Regions from separate parts of the Methylobacterium sp. CM6257 genome, predicted to be linked through region 2. Evidence: predicted binding sites of a transcription regulator. Region 2 holds the regulator's gene; the other holds the start of a gene.
The links. The regulator HrcA, encoded in region 2, represses chaperone genes, less so after heat shock. The targets are predictions, from matches to a motif close to GTTAGCACTCNCNNNNNGNGAGTGCTAAC.
Positions count from the first base shown of each region.

Region 1 (4,320 bases), 890 kb from region 2:
GACGCCGCCGATGTTGCCGGCCATCTCGTGCGTCGACACCGCCTGCTCCTCGACGGCGCTCGCCATCGCGAGCGTCAGCTTGGAGAGTTCGCCCACCGCCGCGGTGATCGTCTCGATGGCGCCGACCGCCTCGCCCGTGGCGCTCTGGATCGCCGAGACCTGTTGGGTGATCTCGCCCGTGGCCTTGGCGGTCTGCTCGGCCAGCGCCTTCACCTCGCTGGCCACCACCGCGAAGCCCCGGCCGGCCTCGCCGGCCCGCGCCGCCTCAATGGTGGCGTTGAGCGCCAGCAGGTTGGTCTGACCGGCAATCGACTTGATCATGCCGACGACCGCGTCGACCTTGCGGGCGTTCTCGGCGAGCTGCCGCATCGTCGCGTCCGTGGCCTCGGCCTGAACGGCGATCTGCTGCGCCTGTTCCGAGACCCGCGTGACCTGCCCGGAGATCTCCTGGATCGCGCCGTTCATCTGCTCGGACGTCGCCGCGACCGATGAGGCTTTGGCGCGGGCGGATTCGGCCGACTGCATCAACCCCTCGGCCGAGTTCTGCATCTCGTGGATTGCGGAGCCGACGGCGTCGACGACCTGCTTCACCTCCAGTTCCATGTTCACCTGCGCGGTGACCACGGCCCAGGTCAGCATCGGCCCGATGTAGCGGCCGGTCTCGTCGTTCACCGCGGTCACCCGCAGGTTGAGCGTCTCCGGCCTGACCTTGATCTTGGTGGTGTGCGGCAGGCGGCTCGCATCCGCCAGCATGGTGCGCTGGTGGTGCGGATTCTTGTGGAAGACGTCGAAGGAGCACCCGAGCATATCGCCGGCCTTGACCGGCAGATGCTGCTCGATCGTCGCCAGCGTCCGACGCGACGTGGCGTTGAGGTAGTCGATCTTGCAGTCGTCGTTGAGGTCGGCGGTCATCACTGCCACCGGAACGTTGTCGATCATCGTCAGGAGCCGGCTGATCTCCTTTTTCTTCGCCGAGATGTCGGAGGCGAACTTGACCACCTTGATCGGTCGTCCTTTCGCGTCGAGCACCGGGTTGTAGGTGGCCTCGAGCCAGACCGATGCGCCATCCTTGTCGACCCGCAGGAACTCACCGGTGACATACCGGCCGCGCCTCAGGCCGTCCCAGAAGGCGGCATAATCCGGGCTTGCGGCGTAGACCTTCTCGATGAAGAGCTGATGATGCTTGTTCCTGATGTCCGCGAGATTGTATTTCATCAAATTCAGGAAGTTCTGGTTCGCATGGAGGACGTTGCCATCCATGGAGAACTCGATGATCGCCAGCGATCGGTCGAGCGCTTCGATCTCGGTCTGAGCTTCATTGTACATGGTTCGATTGAACATGACGGTGCTCGCAGTATCCGAGTGCGGACCTAACATCTATTATGTTGAAAATTTTATAATTATGCGACGACTGGCAGATTTCGCCGCGCTGTGTCGATGTGATCTGCGGCGCTCTGTTCCGAGAAATCGATCAAAAGACCAGCTAACGGCGCTCAATCCATATTGAGCCGGCAATGTCTTTGTCGAAATACATTTGCAGGCTGAATATCAGAACCAGCCGCGTATCCGGAAGTACACGATCGGCACGACGGCACTGAGCAGGATCAGCCCGAGCGCGTAGGGGTAGCCGTAGGTCCAGTCCAGTTCCGGCATGTGCTTGAAATTCATGCCGTACATGGAGGCGATCAGCGTCGGGGGCACGCCCACGACGGAGACGACGGTCAGCACCCGGAAGACATTGTTCTGCTCGATGTTGATGAGACCGAGGGCCGCGTCCAAGAGGAACTGCACGTTCTCGGCCAGCCGCGTCTCGAACTCATCGAGGGATTCGATGTCGCGCCGGATCGTCTCGAACCGGCCGTCCTCGGGCAGCCCCAGCCCGTCACAGGCCGCCGCGACGAACGGTACGATCCGCTCCAGGCCGAGCAGGCTTGCGCGGATCTTGCCCAACACCTTTCCGCGGTTGCTGATCCCGCGCAAGATCCGGCGCAAGGCAAGGTCGCGGCGGCGGGGCGGCGGGCTCTCCAGCCGCCGCCGATCCGCGCCGCGCACGTCGAAATCGAAGATCCGTGTGGAGAGCGTGTCGAGTTCCGACGCCATGTCTTCAAGTGCGTCCGCGAGACTGTCGACCAGCTCCTCAAGGACGATCAGGAAGATCTCGCTCGGTGTGGCGCTCCCGTCGCCCTCGGCGATGCGCTTTGCCGAGGATTCGAAGGCCCGCAGGTCGTGGAAGCGGATCGTGACGAGGTGGTCCTTCGACAGCAGGAAGCCCAGCGGTTTCAGCTGCGAATCGCTGCGCTCGAAGGTGATCATCGGCGTCGAGAGGGAGAGGCCGCCCTTGACGCGGCGCAGCCGGCTCGACGTCTCGACCTCGGAGAGGGCCGCGCGGGATGGGACGCGGAGGCCGGTCGCGGTCTCGACAGTAGCCGCCTCCTCTGGGCTTGGGTCGTTGAGGTCCAGCCAGACGGCATGGCGGGCGCCTGTGCCGCCGGCTTCCGGTGCCAGCGGCCCGTCTGGTCCGTGCAGGCTCAGCATGAAGGCGCATTATCCATGAGCAGGGAGGAGGCCACCGGGACGTCATCTCGCCGTCACGCGAGGGTGCGACAGCCTTGACTCGGAAGTCACGCGAGACTATCTCGCCGCCGTCATTGGCACTCGCCGAGACAGAGTGCTAACAGTCGGGTTCGCCAGCGGTCCCGCCGGCCGCATCAACGCCAACTCCAGACCTGAAGCAAGAGGGCAGCTCATGAAGTTCCGTCCGCTGCACGACCGCGTGGTCGTCCGTCGCATCGAGAGCGAGGAGAAGACCAAGGGCGGCATCATCATCCCGGACACCGCCAAGGAGAAGCCGCAGGAGGGCGAGGTCGTCGCCGTCGGTCCCGGCGCCCGCGACGAGCAGGGCCGCGTCAACGCGCTCGACGTGAAGGCCGGCGACCGCGTGCTGTTCGGCAAGTGGTCCGGCACCGAGGTCAAGATCGACGGTCAGGATCTCCTGATCATGAAGGAATCCGACATCATGGGCGTCGTCGCCGCCTGATCGGATCACCCCTCCCCGCCCTTTGAGGCCGTCAGGGCCTTGGGGTCCAACCCTACGACAAGAGGCACACAATGGCAGCGAAAGACGTTCGTTTCTCCGCCGACGCGCGTGACAAGATGCTGCGCGGCGTCGACATCCTCGCCGACGCGGTGAAGGTGACGCTCGGCCCGAAGGGCCGCAACGTCGTGATCGAGAAGAGCTTCGGCGCCCCGCGCATCACCAAGGACGGTGTGACGGTCGCCAAGGAGATCGAGCTCGCCGACAAGTTCGAGAACATGGGCGCCCAGATGGTGCGCGAAGTGGCCTCGAAGACCAACGACATCGCCGGTGACGGCACCACCACTGCGACCGTGCTGGCCCAGGCCATCGTCCGCGAGGGCGCCAAGTACGTCGCCGCCGGCATCAACCCGATGGACCTGAAGCGCGGCATCGACCTCGCCACGCAGGCCGCCGTGAAGGACATCACCTCGCGCGCCAAGAAGGTCTCGACCTCCGACGAGGTCGCCCAGGTCGGCACGATCTCCGCCAACGGCGACAAGGAGATCGGCGAGATGATCGCCCACGCCATGCAGAAGGTGGGCAACGAGGGCGTCATCACGGTCGAGGAGGCCAAGACGGCCGAGACCGAGCTCGACGTCGTCGAGGGCATGCAGTTCGACCGCGGCTACCTCTCCCCGTACTTCATCACGAACGCGGAGAAGATGGTCGCCGAGCTCGAGGATCCCTACATCCTCATCCACGAGAAGAAGCTCTCCTCGCTCCAGGCCATGCTGCCGGTGCTCGAGGCGGTTGTTCAGACCGGCAAGCCGCTGCTGATCATCGCCGAGGACATCGAGGGCGAGGCGCTCGCCACCCTGGTGGTCAACAAGCTGCGCGGCGGCCTGAAGGTCGCGGCCGTCAAGGCGCCGGGCTTCGGTGACCGCCGCAAGGCGATGCTCGAGGACATCGCGATCCTGACCAAGGGCCAGATGATCGCCGAGGATCTCGGCATCAAGCTCGAGAACGTGACGCTCCCCATGCTCGGTCGCGCCAAGCGCGTGCGCATCGAGAAGGAGAACACCACGATCATCGACGGCGTCGGCGAGAAGTCCGACATCGAGGGCCGCATCGCGCAGATCAAGGCGCAGATCGAGGAGACCACCTCGGACTACGACCGGGAGAAGCTGCAGGAGCGTCTGGCCAAGCTCGCCGGTGGCGTCGCGGTGATCCGCGTCGGCGGTGCGACCGAGGTCGAGGTGAAGGAGAAGAAGGACCGCGTCGACGACGCCCTCAACGCCACCCGC
Region 1 is NZ_CM137735.1:1,966,168-1,970,487, reverse strand. Features, by position in the region: gene ACYCO6_RS09715 (methyl-accepting chemotaxis protein) at 1-1,341, opposite strand, end outside; gene ACYCO6_RS09710 (magnesium transporter CorA family protein) at 1,549-2,535, opposite strand; gene groES (co-chaperone GroES) at 2,747-3,037, shown strand; gene groL (chaperonin GroEL) at 3,109-4,320, shown strand, end outside.
Region 1: a site for HrcA is predicted at 2,648-2,676, ahead of groES (co-chaperone GroES). Genes of this name have one in related genera too.

Region 2 (4,320 bases):
TCGCCGAAGACCCGGCCCTCGAACAGCTCCGTGTGTCCGTCCGGCCAGGCAAGCACCAGCGCCGAGACGAAATGCGCCCGGCGGCTCTCGGCGCCGCGCCGGTTCAGCTCGGAGAAGATCCGCGCCATGGCGCCGGAGAAATCCTTGTTGGGTCCCGCCCAGCGGGCCGAGAAGATGCCCGGCGCGCCGTCCAGCGCGTCCACGCACAAGCCGGAATCGTCGGCGAAGGCCGGAAGCCCGGTAGCCCCGGCGGCGGCCTTCGCCTTGAGGGCGGCATTCTCAGCGAACATGGTTCCGGTTTCCTCGGGCTCGGGCAGCCCGAGTTCGCCGGCCGAAACCGCCTCGACGCCGAAGGGTGCTAGCAGCTCGCGCATCTCCACGAGCTTGCCGGAATTGTGGGTGGCGATCACCACCTTGCCCATCAGCCTGCGGCTCACGCGATCGCCTCCTTCTGCAGGGCGACCAGCCGGTCCGTTCCGGCGCGGGCGAGCTGCAGCAATTCGAGGAGCTGCGCCTCCGAGAACGGCTCCATCTCGGCAGTGCCCTGCACCTCGACGATTCCGCCCCGGCCGGTGAGCACGAAGTTCGCGTCGGTTTCGGCCGCAGAATCCTCGGCGTAGTCGAGGTCGAGCACCGGGCTGCCCATGTATAGGCCGCAGGAGACCGCCGCGACGTGATCGCGCAGCGGGTCGACCGAGATGATCGAGCGCGCTCGCATCCAGGCGAAGCAATCGTGCAGCGCCACCCAGGCGCCGGTGATCGCGGCGGTCCGCGTGCCACCGTCGGCCTGGATCACGTCACAATCGACCGTGATCTGGCGCTCGCCCATGGCGGGCAGGTTAGTGACGGCCCGGAGAGACCGGCCAATCAGGCGCTGGATCTCCTGCGTACGCCCGGACGGCTTGCCGGAACCGACCTCGCGCCGGGTGCGTTCGTGCGTCGCACGCGGCAGCATGGCGTACTCGGCCGTGACCCAGCCCTTGCCCGAACCGCGTAGCCACGGAGGACCTCGCTCCTCCAGCGAGGCGGTGCAGAGCACGCGGGTGTTGCCGAAGCTGACGAGGCATGAGCCTTCGGCGTAGCGCGATACCGCGCGCTCCAGGCTGACGGGCCGCAACTCGTCGGCGGCACGCTTGGAAGGCCGCATCGCGGGCCCCTTCTGGTGAGAGAACAGAGGGCCGGGCTCTTAGGCCGCCGCGCCACCGCGGGCAAGCATCGCCGTACGGATTGATCCGGGCGGGGCGGGCGGACATGATCGGACGACAGGATGATCGCGTGACAGACCCGAACCCCCGATTTCTGAACGACCCACCGATGCAGGCTCTAGCCGCACTCAACGAGCGTGCTCGCGAGATCTTCCGGCAGATCGTCGAGAGCTATCTCACGACGGGCGAGCCGGTCGGATCACGCAACCTGGCGCGGATCCTCCCGATGACGCTGTCGCCTGCGTCGATCCGCAACGTGATGGCCGACCTGGAGCATTCCGGCCTGATCTTCGCGCCCCATACCTCGGCCGGCCGCCTGCCGACGGAGCTCGGCCTACGATTCTTCGTCGACGCGATGCTCGAACTCGGCGACGTCAGCCAAGACGAGCAGAACCGGATCGAGGCGCAGATGCGGGCCGCGGCCTCGGGTCACACGTTCGAATCGGCGCTGGCCGAAGCCTCGACCATGCTGTCGGGCGTCTCGCGCGGAGCCGGGGTGGTGCTGACTACCAAGGCCAATGTGAACCTCAAGCACATTGAGTTCGTTCGCCTCGACCCGGCTCGGGCCCTCGTCATCCTGGTCTCGGATGACGGCTCCGTGGAGAACCGGCTCGTAGAGCTGCCCCCGGGGCTGCCGGCGGGCGCGCTGCAGGAGGCCACGAACTTCCTCAACGCCCGGCTCCAGGGCCGCACCCTCGGATCGCTGCGCGCCGAGATCGAGGCCGGGCGCAAGGCGATGAAGCGCGAGCTCGATGCACTGACCGAGCGCCTGGTGGATGCCGGGCTCGCCACCTCGGTCGGTCCTACGGAGGCGCGTCAGCTGATCGTGCGCGGGCAGGCCAACCTGCTCGACGACCTGCGCGCCGCCGAGGATCTCGAACGCATCCGCCTGCTGTTCAACGACCTTGAGACGCAAAAGGACGTGATCGACCTGCTGGCTCGTGCCGAGGGCGGCGAGGGCGTGCGGATCTTCATCGGCTCGGAGAACAAGCTGTTCTCGCTCTCGGGCTCGTCGCTGATCGCGGCGCCGTTCCGGGATGGGTCTCAGAAGATCGTCGGCGTCGTCGGCGTCATCGGCCCGACCCGGCTGAACTACGCCCGCATCGTGCCGATGGTCGACTACACGGCCCGCGTCGTCTCCAAGCTCCTCGACGGTGGACGATGAGGCCGCGCCGGGCAGGAAAGACCCCGCCCGGTGCCCGTGACTCGAACCGCCGGACCGGTCAGGCCGGGATCACGTCCACGATTTCGTAGGTGTCGGGATCGACGATCACGATATCGTCGCGAACCAGGATGAACTCGTAGCCCTCGTAGGCCGGCACGAGCGTGATGATCGCCGGCGGTAGCCGGTGCAGGGTGACCGAGCGCGGGATCGCGGTACCCACCGTCACAGCGAAGGAAACATCGCGGACCGGCGAGACCCCCAGATGCGTGATCGAGCTGCGGAACTCGGTGCGCTGCCGGGTATCGAGTCGGCTCACCGCGCCGCGTGCCGAGCCGCCGTGGTGGGCACCTTCTCGCCCACCCCGTTCACCTGCCGCCCCCTTTTCACCGCCACGGCCTGGACCGGCTGCATCGTGGTTCCCGCGTTCACCGGCTGGACCGGCGTCGCGGCCGCCCTTTTCGGCTCCGCCCCGTTTCTCTTTCTCTCCTGCACCCGTCTTCTCTCCTGCACCCGTCCGATCGCCGGCGCCGTTGCGATCGCCGCTGGCACCCCCGGCTCGGCCGGGGCCTTCGGCTCCGCGCTGCGGGGCTCCGCCGGGCTCTGCGCCGCGCGCTCCACCCTCGGCGCCCCCTCCGGGTCCGCGCACGCCACCGCCTTCGGCTCCGCCTCGCGCGCCGCCTCCGGCCCCCCCCGAACCGGCGCCACCAGCGGCGGGACCGGCTCCACCGCCTGTAGCACTGCCGCCGGCGGCGCCCCCTGCTGCGCCGCCACCAGCTCCGCCGCCAGGACCGCCCTGGGCGAAGGCCGTCGCCGCGCCGGCGACGACGATCACGGCCGCAACCGTGTACCTCAGAATCCGCTTCATGGCCTCTCCTTCTGCCGATGTCGGAGCGCCCTCGACGCCCGCGTGGGCTCGCAACGGAGCCCCGGGCGAAACCGTTCCGCAGCGCCCACGGCGGAAGGTGCGCACCGGATGACACTTGCGGACGCTGTGCGCCTCTTGAGGCCGATCACGGACTTGCGATCACGGCCATCACCTGTAACGTCGCTTCACACGAAGAAGAGACCGGCTGTTGCCGGCCGATAGAGTGATCGACGGAGACGCCATGTCCGCCTCGAGAGACGATACGATCGGTATCGCACCGGGCGCCCACGATGCTGCCGACCGGAAGCGCCGTATCTGGGCCATCGTCGGGTCGTCCTCGGGCAACCTCGTCGAATGGTACGACTTCTACTGCTACGCCTTCTTTGCCCTCTACTTCGCGCCGGCCTTCTTCCCGAAGGGCGATTCCACGAGTCAGCTCCTTCAGACCGCCGGCATCTTCGCGGTGGGCTTCTTCATGCGGCCGATCGGCGGCTGGCTGTTCGGCCGCATCGCCGACCGGGTCGGGCGCCGGACCTCGATGGTCATCTCGGTCCTGATGATGTGCTTCGGCTCGCTGCTGATCGGCGTCTTGCCGACCTACGAGCATGTCGGAACCCTGGCGCCGGTGCTGCTGCTCCTCGCACGCATGCTGCAGGGGCTGTCGGTCGGCGGCGAATACGGCACCTCGGCGACCTACATGAGCGAGGTGGCGATCAAGGGTCGACGCGGCTTCTTCGCCTCATTCCAGTATGTCACGCTGATCGGCGGCCAGCTCCTCGCTTCGCTGGTCCTCGTCCTGCTCCAGACGGTAATGACCGGCCCGGAACTCACGGCGTGGGGCTGGCGCATTCCGTTCTTCATCGGCGCCGGCTTGGCCGTCGTGGCACTGTACCTCCGGCGCTCGCTCGCGGAGACCAAGGACAGCAGCGACAAGGAAACGGCCGGCACGTTCGCCGAGCTGTTCAAGCACTGGCGGGCATTCTGCGTCGTGGTGGCCTACACGGCCGGCGGCTCCCTGAGCTTCTACACCTTCACGACCTACATGCAGAAATACCTCGTCAACACCGCCGGGATGCCGAAGACCT
Region 2 is NZ_CM137735.1:1,075,286-1,079,605, reverse strand. Features, by position in the region: gene rdgB (RdgB/HAM1 family non-canonical purine NTP pyrophosphatase) at 1-422, opposite strand, end outside; gene rph (ribonuclease PH) at 434-1,147, opposite strand; gene hrcA (heat-inducible transcriptional repressor HrcA) at 1,315-2,370, shown strand; gene ACYCO6_RS05205 (DUF1236 domain-containing protein) at 2,429-2,686, opposite strand; gene ACYCO6_RS05200 (hypothetical protein) at 2,683-3,141, opposite strand; gene ACYCO6_RS05195 (MFS family transporter) at 3,477-4,320, shown strand, end outside.